Regions from separate parts of the Edwardsiella piscicida genome, predicted to be linked through region 2. Evidence: predicted binding sites of a transcription regulator. Region 2 holds the regulator's gene; each other region holds the start of a gene.

Region 1 (6,599 bases), 370 kb from region 2:
CCGTTTTCCCCGCCGCCCGCGCCGCCTGAACCAGCGGCGTCGCTATCGGTAGCGCCACCACCTCAAACACCGCGTGAGCCTGCGCGATGCGCGCGGGATGAAACGACAGCGCGTCGGCAAACTCGCCGCCGAGCATCCCCACCGGCGTGGCGTTGATCAGCAGATCGGCTGGCGCCTGCGCCGGCAGCTCATGGCACCAGGTATAGCCATACTGCGCCGCCAGACGCTGACCGGACTCGGCGTTTTTCGCCACGATATAGCCACGGGTAAACCCCGCGTCCCGCAGCGCGCAGGCGACCGCCTTGGCCATGCCGCCGCTGCCGTGCAGGGCAAAGCACATGGCGGGATCGAGCGCATACTGGCGCAGCAGCTGGGCGATGGCGATATAGTCGGTGTTATAGGCCTTCAGCCAGCCCTCCGTATTCACCAGGGTATTCACCGAGCCGATCCCGACCGCCGAGGCATCCATCTCATCCACCAGCGGGATCACTGCCTCCTTAAACGGCATGGAGATAGCGCAGCCGCGGATGCCCAGCGCCCTGACGCCGCCGATGGCGGCGACAATATCGCGGGTGGTGAAGGCCTTATACAGGTAATCCAGATCCAACGCGTCATACAGATAGTTATGAAAGCGGGTGCCGAAGTTACCCGGGCGCGCCGCCAGCGATATGCACAGTTGGGTATCCTTGCTGAGGTGTCGGGTCATGATAGCTCCTTAGGCCAGAAAAGTTCGCCGCACAGTCCCGACATCATGGCGCAAAACGCGGCACAGAAAAACGGCTCGTTTTCCTACGCGCCTTCCTCTTTTTTAGCCATGAAAAAGGCCCCGTCGCAGCGGGGCCTTGATGCACACAGGGCGTGGAATTAGAAGTTGTAACCCACCACCAGGTAGTAACCCCAGCCGGTCGGATGCAGATCGTCGCCCAGCGCGGCGCCCTCTTTCCACTGACCGCCGTTATGGAAGTAACGGGCCACCACGGAGTAGTGCCAATGGGTGTAGTTCAGCGCCAGAATATGGCTGGAGGCGATGGAGTTATTGGAGCGCAGCTGATTGCCGTTGCTGCCGACCCCGGACTTGTCGCCCAGACGGGAGCCGAAGTCAAAGTTAGTGAAGCCGATATAGTTCAGGTTGCCGCCCCACAGCTCGGTCAACGGCACGAAGTATTTCACCTTCACGCGGTAGCCGTCCCAGCTGTTTTCGTTGGCCGCACCGTAGTTTTCCCACTGGTACTTGCCGTACACGTTCAGCGACAGGCCCATCGGCAGACCGGTGTCAATGTCGGTCCCCAGACCCATATACCAGGTATTCTGGCGGCTATCGCTGTTACGCCCCATGTCAAAGACATAGTCGTTAGCGAAGTACCACTCTTTGAACGGACCGAAGCCCAGGTTCAAGCCGGTCAGCTTATCGATAGAGAAGCGCGGCTCGATCTCCATAAACAGCGGGGAGCCTTTATCCCAGATCCCCTTATCGACCGTGTTGCCGGCGCCGAAGAACTTCGGTACGTCAACATAGCCATAAAAATCGAGCCAGTCCTTCTTGGCAAAGGCTTCATACTCCAGGTACACATCATTGGTACGGAACGGCCCAAAGCGGGTATGGTAGCTACCCACCACGTTCACGCTCTGATGCCACCAGTCGGAAAGATACTCGCCGTTATTGTCCGCCGCCGTTGCCGTGACGCTGGTGGAGAGACAGGACAGCAGAGCGCCCGCAGCTAAAATTGTTTTTTTCATATGAGTGCCACTTACCTTAAAAAGCTCCCCGCGCAGAGGGAGACAACGACAACATGTCAACATCGCCACAAATCAGCCATCACTCGCGCGAACGCCCGCTCGTTGGCCTGGCGCATTATAGAAATAAACGGATACAGAAAACTGTGATCAAGTAAGAGTTTTTTAAAAGCGTAATCGATTGCGTTCACGATTGCGGAGAAAAACGACGCAGGAATAATACATTAATTGAGATTCTCATCAAATTAATAAGTTGGACGTTTTCCGTGCAGAAGATCTCTTTTTTGTTTAAAAATCAGTTTAGTAAATTCAACAAGATAGCCATAACCCCCGACAATCCCCCGCGCAGCGGCAAAAAGTGGCCCTGACGGCGGCGATCCGCTGTTGTAAAAGTAATAATCACGGTGATTATTTGTGATTTTAAGCACATCAACTCTCACTATATGGCCGCGCGCCGCGCCGCTTTTTTAGCGTACACGTGTACACTGGAATCATTCTCAGCTACTCTAGGTCGTTCCGTCGCTGGCGGAATGACCTAGAGTCGGGCGGCGTTTTCCCGGCTTACCCAAGCCCGGCGCGGGTCGGGCTTCGCTGCGTGAGATCATACGATGATGACAACCGCTTCCCCGCTGCAACCGGGGTACTCTCTGACCGAAGAGATCGCCAACAGCATCAGCCACGGCATCGGTTTTATTCTGGGGATCGTCGGGCTGGTTCTGCTGCTGGTACAGGCCATCGGCAGCGGCGCCAGCGCGATGGCGATTACCAGCTATAGCCTGTACGGCGGCAGCATGATCCTGCTGTTTCTGGCCTCAACCCTCTACCACGCCATCCCCAACCGGGCGGCCAAACGCTGGCTTAAAGTCTTTGACCACTGCGCCATCTATCTGCTGATCGCCGGAACCTATACCCCCTTTTTACTGATCGGACTGGATTCGCCGCTGGCGCGCGGGCTGATGGCGGTGATTTGGACGCTGGCGCTGCTGGGGATCCTGTTTAAGCTGGCCTTCGCCCACCGCTTTAAGATCGTATCGCTGATCACCTATCTGACCATGGGCTGGCTCTCGCTGATTGTTATCTATCAGCTGGCGATGCGCCTCTCCGGCGCGGGGATCGCGCTGCTGGCGCTGGGGGGGATCGTGTATACCCTGGGGGTTATCTTCTACGTCTGCCGGCGTATTCCCTACAATCATGCCATCTGGCATGCCTTTGTCCTCGGCGGCAGCGCCTGTCACTTCTTCGCTATCTATCTGTACCTCTAAGTAAAACGGCGGCAGGGGAGCCCCCTGCCGCCGTGATGCTAACGCCCGACGTTGTCATTCGCCTTCGGCGACTGCGCTACCGTGACGGCGCTGGCCGATCTCTCGAGTCAGACGGATCACCACCGGCGACAGCAGCAGCAGCGCAGCCAGGTTCGGCAGTACCATCAGGCCATTGAACATATCGGCCATATTCCACACTAACTCCACGTGGAAGAAAGAGGCGATGAAGATAAAGACGACCACCAGCATCTGATACACCCGCACCGCTTTCTGCGAGTTAAACAGATAGCGCACGTTGGTCTCCGCATAGTAGTACCAGCCAATGATGGTCGAAAACGCGAAGAAGAACAGTGAGGCGGAAATAAACAGGCTGCCAAAGTGGCCATAAACATAGGAGTACGCCTGCTGCGTCACGGCTATCCCCTGGCCTGAAAATACGCCGAGGAAAGAGGCCTGCGCCTGCCCGCCCTGCTGCCACATCGCCATGCCAGAGGTGATGATCACCAGCGCCGTCAGGGTGACGATCACGCACACCACAAACACCCCCATCATGGCGATAAAGCCCTGCTGTTCCGGGTGCTTCACTTTGGCCACCGCATGGGCATGCGGCGTTGACCCCATCCCGGCCTCGTTCGAGAACAGGCCGCGGGCAATACCGAAACGCATCGCCTGCTGGATAGCGATCCCCGCGCCACCGCCCAGCACCGCCTGTGGGTTGAACGCCGCCACGAAGATGGCCTTAAACGCCGGCAGAATATAGTGGGCGTTCAGGCCCAGGATCAGCAGCGCCCCGACCAGATAAAAGACCGCCATGGTCGGTACCACCTTCTCCGTGAAGGAGGCGATACTGCGTAGCCCGCCCATGATAACCCCGCCGGTCAGCACGGCCAGAACCACCCCGACGATCCAGCCCGGAACGCCCAGCGACCCCTCAAAAGCGGCGGCGATCGAGTTGGACTGCACCATATTGCCAATAAAGCCCAGCGCAAAAATAATCAGTACGGAAAACAGTGCGGCCAGCCATTTACAGTTCAGCCCTTTCTCAATGTAATACGCCGGACCGCCGACAACGTGCCCCTGTTTATCAAAAGACTTATATTTCTGCGCCAGAATGGCCTCGGCATAAATCGTCGCCATCCCCAGAAATGAGGAAACCCACATCCAAAAAATAGCGCCCGGCCCCCCGGCGACGATCGCCGTCGCTGGACCGGCCAGGTTCCCGGTACCCACCTGGCCCGCGATGGCCGTAGCGACCGCCTGAAATGAGCTCATTCCCTGCTTGTCTGCCTTATCGCCAGACAGAGACATACCACCGAACAGCGCGCGAAAGCCGGAGCCGAAATGACGGATCTGAATAAAGCCCAGACGCAGGGTGTAATAGATCCCCGTGCCGCAGAGTAAAAAAATCAATAGCTCATTCCACAACAGACTATTGATGCGGTTCACACACTGTGCCAAAAGTTCCATACCTGACATTACCCGTTTTTATTTTTGCCTGTCGGTGTATTGGGCGCTTAAACGGAAATAGCATGCCGCCGTCGCCCGGCAAACGGGCGCGGTAACATAAACCGGATAAACGCGGGAGCGGTACGCTGCCGGCGGGCGGAGAAAAACGCCTCTCCGCAATGGCAACATTTCACGATGAGAACTCTATCACACTTTACCCCCTGACCAGCCGGGGAAATCGCCGAACAACGCATGAATAAAAGTGATGATTAGCGCAAGTAATAACAAACAATCAAAATACAACAATATGATTTTAAACCAATTTTAATACAAAAGCGCCGGACACTCCGTTCGCTATCCGCCGGATAATGAATTAGAATATTTCATACATAAAATGGTCATAAAACGCGAGCGCGCCCCGGAAAACCGGGTGCGCAGTCGCTCCGACCCGCGGGACACGCGCAGAAAAAGCAGACGGGCGACCGTCACCGATCGCCCGCCCGTGGAGGATGACCTATGCCCAGTCGCTCAGCGGCGGGCAAGAGCACTGCAGATGACGATCGCCATAGACATCGTCCAGGCGCTTCACCGCCGGCCAATACTTGTTCTCCCGCGTCTGCGGCGTAGGAAACACCGCCAGCTCACGCCCATAGGGGTGATGCCACTCGCCCACCAGCTCACGCTGAGTATGGGGCGCATTGACCAACGGGTTATCCTGCAGCGGCCACTCACCGGCCTCGACGCGCGCGATCTCATCGTGAATCGCCAGCATGGCGGCGATAAAGCGATCCAGCTCGGCCTTATTCTCCGACTCCGTCGGCTCAACCATCAGCGTACCGGCGACCGGGAAGGACATGGTCGGCGCGTGGAAGCCATAGTCGATCAGACGCTTGGCGATATCCATTTCACTGATGCCGCTGCGCGCCTTCAGCGGGCGCAGATCCAGGATGCACTCGTGGGCCACATACCCCCCCTTCCCGCGGTACAGCACCGGGTAAACCGCCCCCAGACGGCGAGCGATATAGTTGGCGTTCAGGATCGCCACCGCGCTGGCGCCGCGCAGCCCCTCGGCCCCCATCATGCGAATATACATCCAGCTGATGGGCAGAATGGATGCGCTGCCAAACGGCGCGGCGCTGACCGCACCCTGACGGGGGGTCAGGCCGGGCAGCTGCACCACCCGGTGGCCGGGAACAAAGGGCGCCAGGTGAGCCTTAACGCCGATCGGCCCCATTCCCGGCCCGCCGCCGCCGTGTGGGATGGCGAAGGTTTTATGCAGGTTCAGGTGCGAGACATCGGCGCCGATATAGCCGGGCGTGGTGATCCCGACCTGCGCGTTCATATTGGCGCCGTCCAGATACACCTGCCCACCGTACTGATGCACTATCTGGCACACCTCGCGGATGGTCTCTTCATATACGCCGTGGGTCGAGGGGTAGGTCACCATGATCGCCGCCAGGCGCTCCCCCGCCTGCTGCGCACGTTCGCGCAGATCGTGCAGATCGATATTGCCCTGCTCATCACACGCCACCACCTCGACCTCCATCCCGGCCATCTGCGCCGAGGCCGGGTTAGTGCCGTGGGCCGAGGCCGGGATCAGGCAGCGGGTGCGCTGCCCCTCGCCCCGGCTTTCATGATAGCGGCGGATCGCCAGCAGACCGGCATACTCCCCCTGCGCGCCCGAGTTGGGCTGCAGGCAGACGGCGTCATACCCCGTCAGCTGCACCAGCCACTCCGCCAGCTGGCTCAGCAGAAGCCGGTAGCCCTGCGCCTGCTCCGGCGGACAGAACGGGTGCAGCGCGGCGAATTCGGGCCAGGTGATCGGGATCATCTCGGCGGCGGCGTTCAGCTTCATGGTACAGGAGCCCAGCGGGATCATCGCCTGATTCAGCGCCAGATCGCGCCGCTCCAGCCCGTGCATATAGCGCATCAGCGCGGTTTCGCTGTGGTAACGGTTGAACACCGGATGCGTCAAGATCGGCTCGCGGCGCAGTAGCGCCGTCGGAATACTGCCCTCGCTGGCCTCCTGGGCCAGCGTATCCAGGGTATCGATATCCAGCGCGTGGCCGTCACCGAGCAGGATGGTAAACAGCGCCTCCAGATCGTCACGCGTGCTGCACTCGTCAAAGCTGATGCCGACCGCACCATCCAGATCGC
Region 2 (6,599 bases):
CCATGGCCAGCCGGGCGCAGGTCACGCTGGCCATGGAAACCATGGACACGCCGCTGCTCAACTCCGTTAGCAAAGCGCTCGGCTACTGCCGCTATCTGCGCAGCCCCTGGTTCCAGGTCTACCCGGATATCGGCAACCTTTCGGCCTGGGATAATGACGTCGAGCTGGAGCTGGTGGCCGGCATCGACCGCATCGTCGCCGTGCATGTCAAAGATACCCGGCCGGGCCAGTTTCGGGATGTGCCCTTCGGCAGCGGTGTGGTCGACTTTGAGACCTGCTTCCGCACGCTGGATCGCCATGGCTACCGCGGTCCCTACCTGATCGAGATGTGGAGCGAAAGCGCCCCGGACCCGCTGCAGGCGGTGCGCGAGGCGCGTGAGTGGATCATTGAACGGATGCGACGCGCCGGACTGGCGGTGACGCAGGAGGCCTCATGGAACGGCTGAAACAGCAGGTCTACCAGGCCAACATGGCCCTGCCGCGCCACGGGCTGGTCACCTTTACCTGGGGCAACGTCAGCGCCATCGATCGCCAGCGCGGCTATGTCGTCATCAAACCCAGCGGCGTCGCCTATGAGGCGCTGACCCCCGCGGCGATGGTCGTCGTCGATCTGGACGGACGGATCGTCGCTGGCGCGCTGCGCCCCTCATCCGACACCCCGACCCACCTGGCGCTGTACCGCCGCTACCCGCAGCTGGGCGGTATCGTGCATACCCACTCGACCCACGCGACCGCCTGGGCACAGGCGGGACGGGCGATCCCGGCGCTCGGCACTACCCACGCCGACTACTTCGACGGCGACATCCCCTGCACCCGCGCGCTGAGCGCCGCCGAGATCGACCACGACTATGAGCATCACACCGGGCGGGTCATCATCGAAACGCTGGCGCAGCGCGACCCGAGCCATATGCCGGGGATCGTCGTTCACCAGCACGGCCCCTTCGCGTGGGGGGAGAGCGCGGCGCAGGCGGTGCATAACGCGGTGGTATTGGAGGAGGTGGCCAAAATGGCCTGGATTGCCTATAGCCTGAACCCGCGCCTCGCCCCGCTGGACCGGGCGCTGCGCGATAAGCATTTCCGGCGCAAGCACGGGCCGGATGCCTACTACGGCCAGCGCGGCTAAATAAATCGCCGGCGCCCCCGGATCAGTCGCGGAATCAGTCGCGCAGCCGACGGCTGAGCCACAGCCCGTGATGCGGGCGCTGGCGCCAGGCGATAGATGAAATGGTATGCATGGTGCGCAGGTGCGACAGGATACGGCGCAGATGCACCTCCATCGGCGTCATCGGCATCCCCTGCTGTGGCTCGGGTATCGGCACCGCCTGGCTGTCATTGCTGCTCGGGCCATCGTGCTCCAGACGCTGCTGACACAGCTGCAGCGCGATCTCACCACACTGCAGGTAGTCCTGCGCCAGACGCGAGGTCAGCATATAGTGCTCGCGCGCCAGAATGGTCATCGCGTTCAAATGCTCGACAATAAACTGGCTGTGGCTGATCCACAGGCGCATGTCCGCCAGATAGCGCGAATCAAAGCCCGGCTCCTGCATCGCCTGGCTCAGCGAGGAGTAGAGCGTGTTCTGCGCCTGGTTGCTGCGCATCCGGGCATAGGCCAGCTCGCTCACGCCCGGATCGGCGGAGAGCAGCAGGCGCAGCTCATCCTGGTAGGCCTCCAGCGCCTGATGGGCGTTTTTACGCAGCAGGCCGCTCTGCCACTGCGGCCACAGCCAGATGGTGCTGGCGAAGGCCAGAATACAGCCCAGCAGCGTATCCACCAGGCGCGGCACCAAAAAGTGCGAGCCGTTCAACGCCAGCAGCTGCAGGGTGAATACGGCGCTGACCGTAAAGCCGATCACCGCCAGACCGTAATTCTTCCGCAGCACCAGGTAGGCGCCCAGCGTCACCAGCAGCATCACCAGCAGCATCACATATTCACTCAGCGTCAGCTGCAGCAGACCGGCGGCGATGATCAGACCGGCAAAGGTGCCCATCGCCCGGTGCTGAATACGCACCCGCGTCGCGTTATAGCCATTCTGGATCACCAGCATGGTGGTCAGCATGATCCAATAGGGCTTAGGCAGCGCCAGCAGGATCCCCAGCCCGCCGCCGGCCGCCAGCGTCAGCCCCAGGCGCAGCGCGTTGCGTAGCGCGCCCGACTTCAGGGAGCAGTAGGCGCGCAGCGCCGGCCAGAACGGCAGACGCTGCTGGGTCGCCATCAGCTGGCGCTGATAGAGCGGACGCTGCCGCTCCAGCAGACGCGCCATTCGGCTAAAATGGTGCAGACAGAACTGCCCAACCGGATTCTCCGGGTAGCGGCTGGCCAGCTTTTCCAGCGCCGACACCTCGCTGCGCATAGAGAAATGCTGCGGGTAGCGGTGGTACAGGATGTCATCCGCCAGTACCCGCAGACGCCCGGCCACCACCTGCGCGTTGCGGCGAATGATCGCCTCGGCCTGGCTTTGTTCCACCAGAGTTTGCACCTCCTCCGGCTGGGAGAGGCTGACGGTAATATGCTCCTGTAGATCCAGCGCCACCTGAAAGTAGCGCACCAACCGCTTATATTCCGGGTTATGGACCAGGGACAGCATATGCATCTGCTGATAGATCACGCTGATAAGATCCATCACCTTTTGCTGGCGGTTCAGCAGCGGCGGCAGCGCCGTCTGCGGATCGCTGTGCTGCGTGAGCAGGCTGTACTTGGCCTCAATGTAATCCGCCAGCTCCAGGTACAGCTGGTTCAGGGTTTCGCGGATCGGCTGCCCTTTCCACAGGACAAACCAAAACCAGGTGAAGGCGCCGTACCAAATCGTACCGACCAAATACAGCAGCGGCCCCTGCCAGATAGGCACCATCCCCACCATGCTAAGGGTAAAGATGGCGGCGACCAGCGTTGCCGGCAGTAAACGGGCGTGCAGCGGACTGATCTCGCCGTTGACGCCAAACAGCAGCGCCAAAAGCAGCATAGCCAGCGGCAGCGGCACCGACCAAAGCAGGGCCATCTGCAGTAACAGGCTGCCGAGCGCAAACAGGGTGCCGCCCACCGCGAGGCGTTTAAAGAAGCGTTTATGGGGGGTATCAAGACCGGCGATATTGCAGCAGACCGGTACCAGAGAAAACAGCAGCCCCTGCTGCAGCTGGCCTACCATAAGCCCGAACAACACCGGCAGACACAAAACCAGCGTCTGGCGCAGTGCATAGTTCACTTCCGGGTGGTAGATAAACCGCCGCCACATGAGCACCATCCTGGGGATGGGTTGAAGATTCCGCGCCGCCCGTGCGGCGCGGGCGCAAAATCAACGCGTCCCGTAGACGACGATGGTTTTACCGTGTGCCGAGATCAGGTTCTGATCCTCCAGCATCTTCAGAATACGTCCTACCGTTTCACGAGAGCAGCCCACGATCTGGCCGATCTCCTGACGGGTGATCTTAATCTGCATGCCGTCCGGGTGCGTCATCGCATCCGGCTGCTTGGCCAGATTCAACAGCGTCTGGGCAATACGGCCCGTCACATCCAGGAAGGCCAGGTTACCGACTTTCTCTGACGTGACCTGCAGACGACGCGCCATCTGGGCAGACAGACGCATCAGAATATCCGGGTTAACCTGGATCAGCTGGCGGAATTTCTTGTAGGAAATTTCAGCCACCTCACAGGCGGTCTTCGCCCGCACCCAGGCGCTGCGCTCCTGCCCTTCCTCAAACAGCCCCAGCTCGCCAATGAAGTCGCCCTGGTTCAGGTAGGAGAGGATCATCTCCTTACCCTCTTCATCCTTAATCAGTACCGCTACAGATCCCTTTACGATGTAATAAAGCGTCTCCGCTTTTTCACCCTGGTGAATCAAGGTACTTTTGGACGGATATTTGTGAATATGGCAATGGGACAGGAACCATTCGAGAGTTGGATCTGTTTGCGGTTTGCCGAGAACCATTCGCTATTATCCTCTATTGTTATCGCATCCCCGGTGCGCCAAACGCACCCCCCGCCGGACGGGGCCGGGAAACTGCCTAGTAACCTGCTATAGCACTGCACTTGTCGAATATAGTTTCCATAGCCTAAGGGAGATGATCCCCGGCGATCTTGATCTATACCCGCTTCATTCCATTAAAGGTGCATGTCGGCTTAGTTTGTAGCATAGCTTGGCCTTACTGTCTCGCACTGTCTCGCTTCAGCATGGAATAGCTCACTGTTCGCCGCCGTTTTTTCTCCGCCTGCGACGTTTTTGCTTTTTATTTGCACAGCGCGGCGCCGGGCGCCGCGCGGGAAAATACGCCAACGTGCGCTAATCCGCGCCCTTAAACTGGCTGCGCGGCATAATATTGACGCTTTCATGCAGCTCGGACCATACCACGACCGCCTCACCGCACTGCAGCTGACGCCGCACATCCTCCACCTTCTGCGTCAGGCTCCTCTCCTGCTCGCCATAGTCAGTCCCCTCTCGCAGGACAAAAGCCTCGATCAGGCTATCCAGCGTCTCTGGGGCAATCTGTTGCCAAGGAATGATCACGCGTTTTACTCCAAATAGGGGGCTAACCAGGCAGGAATGCGCTGCTCCAGCCACGGGAAGGGATGTCGCAGCGTACCGCCGATAAAGCCGACGTGGCCGCCAAACGCCGTCAGCTGGTATTCGATATTGGACGGCAGCGATCCCAACGGCGGGATCACCGCCGACGTCATAAAGGGATCGTCGCGTGCCTGAATGATCAGCAGCGGCTGGCGGATCGTCGACAGCCGCGGCAGGGCGCTACAGCGCCGATAGTAGTCATCCGCATCGCGAAACCCGTGCAGGCGAGCGGTGATCTGATCGTCAAACTCGCGTAGCCTACGCATACGCCGCAGCTGGAGCGGATCGAGATCCAGCATCTCCGGATAACGGCGCAGCTTACGTCGGGCGCTCTGCTTAAGCTCATGTAACAGGTAACGCTGGTAAATCCGCGCCACGCCGCGCTCCAGATGCGCCGCACAGGCCGACAGCATCAGCGGCGCCGAGACCATCACCGCTGCCTCCAGCGGGGCCTGTGCCTGCTCTTCGGCCAGATAACAGCCCAGCATATTGCCGCCCAGGGAGAACCCGACCGCCGCGGTGGGCACCTGACCGAAGGTGCGTCGCAGCCACGCCAAAAAAAAGCGCGCGTCCCCGGTTTCGCCGGAGTGATAGAAACGCGGCGTCAGGTTGGGCTCACCGCTGCAGCCGCGAAAGTGCATCACGACCGCCAGCCAGCCCGCCTCCCGACAGGCGTGCAGCAGGCCGTGGGCATAGGGGCTATGCACGCTGCCCTCCAGCCCATGGAACAGAACCACCCGCGGTTTATGGCGAGCGGGCTGCGGCGCCTCGCTCCAGGCCAGATCGATAAAATCGCCGTCCGGCAGGGTTAAACGCTGCCACACCGGCGCCAACAGGGCGCGCCGTCGCAGCAGCCGCGGCAGGATCGTCTGCAGGTGCGGGTTGCGTAGGGCGCGGGACGGTGAAAAGGTGGAAACGATCATGCTGCGTGAAGAAAATTCATCCAGGGAACACTTGTACCATCAATAACACACTGTTAGGGTCAAAACACCCCCTCGGCGCAAAATCGGAGCCGGTTAGCATGGACAGCTCTCTGTTTCTCTCCCTGCTGGGTTTCCTGTGGGTCTCAGCCGTGACCCCTGGCCCCAACAATATGCTGTTGACCAGCTCCAGCGCCAATCTGGGGTTCTACCGCTCGCTGCCGCTCATGCTCGGCATCATGCTCGGCATGCAAACGCTGCTGCTGCTGATCGCCTTTGGCGTCGGCAGCCTACTGCTGCTCTATCCGACGCTGCACACCCTGCTCAAGGGCGCGGGCAGCCTCTACCTGCTGTATATCGCGTGGAAGGTGGCGACGTCGCGCTATACCCGTCTGAGCGACGGCAGCGCCGCCTTAGACGACGCCGTCAGCTGGCGACAGGGTTGGCTGCTGCAGTTTCTGAACCCCAAGGCCTGGCTGATGGCCCTGGGCGCGGTGACCAGCTTTAGCCTGCCCGGCGAGCGCTATCTGGCAGCCATCGCCGCCATCAGCCTGGGCATGTTCTTGGTCAATCTGCTGGCCGGCGCGCTGTGGTTAAGCTTCGGTACCTTGATAGGGCGACTGCTGCAAAGCCGACGCGCCTGGTTCGCCTTTAACCTGACCATGGGGACGCTGACCGCCGCCTGCGTACTGCTGATCTGGCGCTGATCACACCCCATAGCCCATCAGGCGCATAATATCCTGCGCCTGGCGCACGGCCTCCTGACGGTGTGCAACCCCCAGCTTCTGATACAGATTGCGGATATGGGTTTTAATGGTGGTCGCCGCCACCGCCAGCTCATCGGCGATTTGCTCGTTGCTGTAGCCCGAATAGATGAGTCCCAGCACCTGCCATTCGCGCTGGGTCAGCGGACTGGTGCGGATCAGCTCCGGCACCTGGGGATGATTCAGCAACCGCTCGACGAACTGCTCATCAAAATGGGCAAACTTATGCCGGTGGTGCTGGTTAATATCACGCAAAATCCGCTGAGCGCGATGCACCTCCATCTCCGGCAGGGTATTGAGCTGCAGCAGCTGACGCAGCTGCTGGGCCATCACCTCGCCCTCGATGACAAAGTGGCTGA
Region 3 (6,599 bases), 150 kb from region 2:
TCGGCTCCGTCAGGATACGCTCGAAGTCTTCGGTGGTCAGCGCCTGCAGCTCAACGCGGATAGGCAGACGGCCCTGCAGTTCCGGGATCAGATCGGCGGGGCTGGAGACCTGGAACGCACCGGAGGCGATGAACAGAATGTGATCGGTCTTGACCATGCCGTGCTTGGTATTGACGGTGCAGCCTTCGATCAGCGGCAGCAGATCGCGCTGTACCCCTTCACGGGAGACGTCTGGGCCGGAGCTTTCGCCGCGCTTACAGATCTTGTCGATTTCGTCGATGAAGACGATACCGTTTTGCTCTACGGCGTCGATAGCCTGCTGTTTCAGCTCTTCCGGGTTGACCAGCTTGGCGGCCTCTTCTTCGATCAGCTGTTTGAAGGCATCCTTGATTTTCACCTTGCGCGGCTTGGTTTTCTGACCGCCCAGGTTTTGGAACATGGACTGTAGCTGGCTGGTCATCTCCTCCATTCCCGGAGGGGCCATGATCTCGACGCCCATCGGGGAGGCCGCCAGCTCGATTTCAATCTCTTTATCGTCCAGCTCGCCTTCGCGCAGCTTTTTGCGGAAGGTCTGACGCGCCGGGGAGCTTTCATTGGCTTGTTCGGTCTGTCCCCAGTTGTTTTTGGCCGGGGGGATCAGGGCGTCGAGGATCCGCTCTTCCGCCATCTCTTCTGCGCGGTAGCGGTTTTTCTCTATGGACTGCGCCCGGATCATTTTCATCGCGGAGTCGGTAAGATCGCGGATGATGGAGTCCACCTCTTTGCCGACATAGCCGACTTCGGTGAACTTGGTCGCTTCGACCTTGATGAACGGCGCGTTGGCCAGCTTCGCCAGACGGCGGGCGATTTCGGTCTTGCCGACGCCGGTTGGGCCGATCATCAGAATATTTTTGGGGGTTACTTCGTGGCGCAGCGCCTCGCCCAGCTGCATACGGCGCCAGCGGTTGCGCAGCGCGATCGCGACGGCGCGTTTAGCCGAGTGTTGGCCAATGATGTAACTGTCGAGTTCGCTGACAATTTCGCGTGGGGTCATTTCAGACATGATATACAGTCCTTACGCTTTGGAGTCTAATTCTTCAATGGTGTGGAACTGGTTGGTATAAATGCAGATATCACCTGCAATTCCCAGCGCCTTTTCTACGATATCGCGGGCACCCAGCTCGGTGTTTTCCAACAGCGCGCGCGCCGCTGCCTGGGCATAGGGGCCGCCGGAGCCAATGGCGATCAGATCGTTTTCCGGTTGTACTACGTCACCGTTGCCGGTGATGATCAGCGATGCGTTTTCATCGGCGACGGCCAGCAGCGCCTCTAGCTTGCGCAGCATACGGTCGGTACGCCAGTCTTTGGCCAGCTCCACCGCCGCTTTGACCAGGTGGCCCTGGTGCAGCTCCAGCTTGCGCTCAAACAGTTCAAACAGGGTAAAGGCGTCGGCGGTGCCACCGGCGAATCCAGCGATGACGCGATCGTTGTACAGGCGGCGGACCTTGCGGACGTTGCCCTTCATTACGGTGTTGCCCAGCGTGGCCTGACCATCCCCACCGATCACTACTTTGCCGTTGCGGCGAACGCTAACTATTGTTGTCATGAACAGACCCCCGTGGCTATAAAGTAATCCTCCCGTCGCGCGGGACGGGAGGCATTACCCGATTACATGGGGGGGATTTCGCGGATTTCAACCCCCGGCGGCGAGGGTGATGCAGCCGGACATGCCGTTTCCTTTCAGGCGGCCGATCATTTTGTCTGCCGCGGGGCGACTGGCATAGGGGCCGAGCAGGACGCGGTGCCAGCTGCCTCCGCTGGTGATGCGGCTTTCTATTCCGCCAAAGGCCAGCTGGGCCCGTACCGATTCGGCCTGATCCGTGTTACGGAAGGAGCCGCACTGGATCAGCCATTTCTGGCCAGACGCTTTCTCCGCTGGCTTCTCGGCCGGTTTTTCCACCGGTTTCTCCCGGGCGGTCTGAACCGGCGCCGGCGCGGCGTTAGTCACCGGCGCGCTGCGCTCTTTTTCTCGCTCCCGACTGACGGGCGGCGGAGTTGGCGCCGGGCTGGGGCGCGCGCTGGTCTGGGACTGGGAGAATGGGTTGCGCGGCGCGGGCGCCGGCTGACGCACCGGCTCCTGATAGGTCGACTGCGGCGTCGGCGTTTGCTGAGCATAACGCTGCTCCGGCAGGCGGCTGTTGTGCGGCGTTACGGTCGGCGGAGTCTGATCGTTATAGGGCACCTCCGATAGCTGGGTCGGCGCCTGGCGCATATCGGCCTGCATCTGCTCCAGCAGCTGGCGCTGCTCATCCGTCAGCTGCGGCTGCCCCTGCAGCGGGGCTCCGCCGCTGGGTTCGGTCGGTGCCGTGACGCCAACCTGGCGATTTTCCAGCTCTTTAATATAGCGCCAGCGCTCCTCCGGCTTGGGCGGAAGACCATTTTTAGGGTGCTGCGATGCCGCCGGCAACAGCGTATCGCCGTCCGGTTTATGCTGGGTCAGAAAATAGAGGCCACCGGCAAAGGTTGCCAGCACGGCCAGGGCAAGCACCATCATGGTTCTGGATACGCCGGAACCCGAACGCCGCTTTTTACCCCGGCTGTTGCTTTTGCGTTTGGCGCCCGAAGCGCGCCCACGGCTCACATAGTCTCTTTGTGCCACTGTCGTTTCGCTACAACTGAATAGTCAATATCAGGACGCCATGTTACTGAACTCAGATTCAATTCACTAGCGTTTCGGAACAGCCGTACTGCCGCGGATGATGAGCTCGCTGTCCAGCAGGCGCGAACCGCTGACCACGCGATGGTGATGCAGCTGCTCCAGCAGTAGCAGCATGGCCTCACGGCCAATCTGATAGCGGGGTTGTGCCACGGTCGTCAGCGGCGGATCGGCGTACTGCGCCAGGCGGATATCGTCGAAGCCGATGATAGACAGCTCCTCCGGCACCTTGATCCCCAGCTGCTTTGCCTGCGACAGCGCGCCTATCGCCATCACATCGCTGTGACAAAACAGCGCGGTGGGCGGCTGCGGCTGCGCCATCAACTGCGCCAGCGCCTTAGCGCCGGCCTCGAAGGTAAAGTCGCCATGCGCCACGTAGCCCGTTTCGCTGAGGCCGCAGCGGCGCAGCGCCTGGATATACCCCTGCAGGCGGTATTGGCTCAGCGGCATGTGCTCTGGACCGGCGAGGCAGCCTATCCGCTGGTGGCCCAGATCGTGCAGATAGAGCACGGCCTTGAAGGCGGCGGTCAGGTTGTCGATATGCACCGTCGGCAGCTCCAGCTCCGGTGCAAACTCATTGGCCATCACCATGGGCGGTAGATTGCGCTGCTCTTCCTTACTGGCGTCGAAGGGAATGTTGGAACCCAGCAGCAGCATGCCGTCGATCTGCTTGGTGATGATCAGGTTAACGAAGGTTTTTTCCTGCTGCATCTGCTGGGCACAGTCGCCGAGCAGAACCAGATAGCCGTGCTCGGCGGCGGTGCGTTCGATCCCCTGGATCACTTCGGCAAAAAACGGATCGCAGATGTCCGGGACGATCACCAGGATAGTGCGTGACTCGCCGCGTTTGTTGCTGCGGGCCAGCGTATGGGGGGCATATCCGACGGCCAAAACCGCCTGTTCGACCTTTTGTCGCGTGGCGGCCGACACCTTCTCTGGATTCATCAGCGCTCGCGATACCGTTGCGGTTGATACGCCGGCATACTCCGCCACATCTTTCATGGTGGCGTTTATTTGCTTCTCTTCCAACGCGTTTCTCCTTGCGTCAGTCCATGCTGGCGCGATGATATGACTTCCCGATCATTATCCCGCGGCGAAGGTAACGATTGCGCCAGCGATAGCTCTGTTCTCTCCGAAGGCAGCCTCGCCCGCTGCCGACATCGGCCGCCGTCAATGGATGGCCGATGAGTATATGATCACATATTAAACGGAACAGCGGGGGTGACAGTTACTTAATTTGCAGGGAAAGTGTGATGTGAATAGATTTTTTCGATCCCGATCGCACTTCATTTCCACGCCGACACCCTTAGCTGTCGGTGGGATCGACGTCTAATGACCATTTAACCTTCTTATAGGCCGGCAGCGTGCTGACCTGTGGCAGAACCTCCTGCAACAGGCGCTGCAGCTTGGCGCGCGACGGATGCTGAGCCAACAGCTGCCAGCGGTAACGACCGCCGCGTTTGGGCTGCAGCGCCGGAACCGGACCAAGCAACCACAGCGACTCGTCGCACAGCGGGCTGGCCTCTAGCCGTGCGCGCAGCTGCTGCAGAAAGTCGCAGGCGTGCCGGTTGTCGTGATCGTCGGCGCGCAGTATGACGTGGTGGGTGAACGGGGGCAGGAATACGCTCTGACGTTCCTGCAGTGCCTGACGGGCAAAGGCGTCATAGCCCTGATGCAGCAGCGTTTGCAGCAGGGGATGGTCGGGGTGGTGGGTCTGCAATAGCACCTCGCCGCGTTTGCCGGCGCGCCCGGCGCGTCCGGCCACTTGGGTATACAGCTGGGCGAAGCGTTCGGCGGCGTGAAAATCGGCGGAGAACAGCGCGCCGTCGACGTCCAGCAGGGCGACCAGCGTGACGTTGGGGAAATGGTGCCCCTTGGCCAGCATCTGGGTGCCGATCAGGATGCGCGAGCCCCCCCGATGGACCTCCGCCAGCTGCTGCTCCAGCGCCCCTTTGCGGCTGGTGGTATCGCGATCGATACGGGTCAGCGGGATCGTGGGGAACAGATTGGCCAGCTCATGCTCCAGCTGCTCGGTCCCCAGTCCGACCGGCACCAGATGGGTGGAGCCGCACTGCGGACACTGGTGTGGAACCGGCCGCTGGCTGTCGCAGTGGTGACAGCGCAGGGTTCGCTGGCCCTGATGCAGGGTATAGAAGTGATCGCAGCGCGGACACTCGGCGATCCAGCCGCACTCATGGCACAGCAGCGCCGGGGCGTAGCCGCGGCGGTTAAGGAACAGGATCACCTGGTTTCCGGCGTCGGTGTGACGGCGGATACGTTCGATCAGCGGCGGCGCCAGTCCGGCCTTGAGGGGCAGCCCCTTGAGGTCCACCAGATGCTGTGCGGCGGGCTTGGCATTACCGGCACGCTGGGTCAGACACAGTCGCCGGTACTTGCCGACGTCGACGTTATGCAGGGTTTCCAGCGCCGGGGTCGCAGATCCGAGCACGATAGGGATATCCTCGAGGCGGGCGCGCAGCACCGCCAGATCGCGGGCGTGATAGCGCCACCCCTCCTGCTGTTTGTAAGAGCCGTCGTGCTCTTCATCGATAATGATGCCGCCCAAGCGGGCGAACGGCGTAAACAGGGCCGAACGGGTGCCGATAACGATCGCGCTTTCGCCGTCGCGGGCGCGCAGCCAGGCCGCCAGCCGCTCGCCGTCGTTCAGCCCGGAGTGCAGCACATCGACCGGCACGGAAAAGCGCTGGCGGAAGCGGGCGATGGTCTGCGGCGTCAGGCCGATCTCTGGGACCAGAACCAGCGCCTGGCGCCCGCGGGCGAGCAGGTTTTCGATAATGCTCAGGTAGACTTCGGTCTTGCCTGAGCCGGTCACGCCGGCCAGCAGCCAGGGGCTAAAATGGTCATCATCGGCGCGAATGGCGCCCACGGCGGTGGCCTGCTCTGCGTTCAGCGTCAGGCGATCGGCGCAGAGGGAAACGTCGCTGCGCCAGTCGCCGGGAGCGATCGCCTCGCTCTCCAGCGCGATCAGCCCCTTGCTCTTCAGCGCCTGTAGCGCAGCCGCGCTGAGGTCGAACTCATCCGCCTGATGGCGGTAGATCGCGTGGCGCAGCAGCAGCGCCAGCGCCTGCTGCTGCTTGGGCGCCCGTTTCAGAGAGAGGGGATCGGTTTTCTGCCCTTGGGGCGTCAGGCTCCAGCGCCACAGGGGCGTATGGCTAGCCGCCTTGCCCTGGCGCAGCAGCATCGGCAGTGCATGAAACAGCACCTCGCCAATGGGGTGATGGTAATAGTCGGCGGCCCAGCGCAGCAGGCGCCACAGACTGTCGCTGAACAGCGGCTGCGTATCCAGCAGCTGGTTGATGCGCTTTAGGTTTTCCAGCGGCAGCTCGCTCTGCTCGCCGATCGCCACCACGATGCCAATCATCTCACGGCGACCAAAGGGCACGCTGACCCGGCAGCCCGGCTGAGCCGGCATGTCGGGGGGCAGCAGGTAGTCAAAGGTGCGGGCCAGGGGTACGGGCAGCGCTACGTGGGCTACGGACATCGCGTTTTCCTGCGGCTTAACGGCGTTACAGTGTACACCGGATAGTGTTTGGATCGATGTGGGTGATTGCGTTGGTCGGCTATTTTCTGTATGATTCGCCGCCTTTGATATAATTTTGTATCAAACCCGATTTTATCAACCACGCGTGGTGTCTGGCGGAAAAGGGCCGGATAGCGACGCGGCCTTAACAGAGGTTTTCCCCATGAAAGAAGGTATCCATCCGAACTACGTTGCCATCACTGCAACCTGCTCTTGCGGCAACGTAATCAAGACCCACTCTACCGTTGGTCACGATCTGAGCCTGGACGTGTGCGACAAATGCCACCCGTTCTACACCGGTAAGCAGCGTGACGTCGCTACCGGCGGCCGCGTTGATCGCTTCAACAAGCGCTTCAACATGGT

Evidence for each region. Region 2 encodes CRP, which controls carbon source genes, mostly activating them, when cyclic AMP is high. Its sites were predicted from a motif close to ATGTGANNNNNNTCACAT; they were not measured.
Region 1: L1P05_RS14105 (nucleoside-specific channel-forming protein Tsx) is a predicted target of CRP. The motif match lies at 1,963-1,980, and genes of this name have one in related genera.
Region 3: cytR (DNA-binding transcriptional regulator CytR) is a predicted target of CRP. The motif match lies at 3,880-3,897, and genes of this name have one in related genera.

The regions. Positions count from the first base shown of each region.
Region 1 covers NZ_CP090968.1:3,094,910-3,101,508, forward strand. Annotated here, with positions in the region: gene L1P05_RS14100 (shikimate 5-dehydrogenase) at 1-706, opposite strand, end outside; gene L1P05_RS14105 (nucleoside-specific channel-forming protein Tsx) at 865-1,737, opposite strand; gene trhA (PAQR family membrane homeostasis protein TrhA) at 2,343-2,996, shown strand; gene L1P05_RS14115 (alanine/glycine:cation symporter family protein) at 3,051-4,463, opposite strand; gene gcvP (aminomethyl-transferring glycine dehydrogenase) at 4,957-6,599, opposite strand, start outside.
Region 2 covers NZ_CP090968.1:3,467,759-3,474,357, forward strand. Annotated here, with positions in the region: gene L1P05_RS15845 (L-ribulose-5-phosphate 3-epimerase) at 1-446, shown strand, start outside; gene L1P05_RS15850 (L-ribulose-5-phosphate 4-epimerase) at 434-1,123, shown strand; gene L1P05_RS15855 (YccS/YhfK family putative transporter) at 1,158-3,230, opposite strand; gene crp (cAMP-activated global transcriptional regulator CRP) at 3,291-3,923, opposite strand; gene L1P05_RS15865 (YheU family protein) at 4,275-4,499, opposite strand; gene L1P05_RS15870 (hydrolase) at 4,505-5,479, opposite strand; gene L1P05_RS15875 (LysE family translocator) at 5,578-6,183, shown strand; gene malT (HTH-type transcriptional regulator MalT) at 6,184-6,599, opposite strand, start outside.
Region 3 covers NZ_CP090968.1:3,620,838-3,627,436, reverse strand. Annotated here, with positions in the region: gene hslU (HslU--HslV peptidase ATPase subunit) at 1-1,042, opposite strand, end outside; gene hslV (ATP-dependent protease subunit HslV) at 1,055-1,585, opposite strand; gene ftsN (cell division protein FtsN) at 1,673-2,638, opposite strand; gene cytR (DNA-binding transcriptional regulator CytR) at 2,705-3,697, opposite strand; gene priA (primosomal protein N') at 4,002-6,197, opposite strand; gene rpmE (50S ribosomal protein L31) at 6,400-6,599, shown strand, end outside.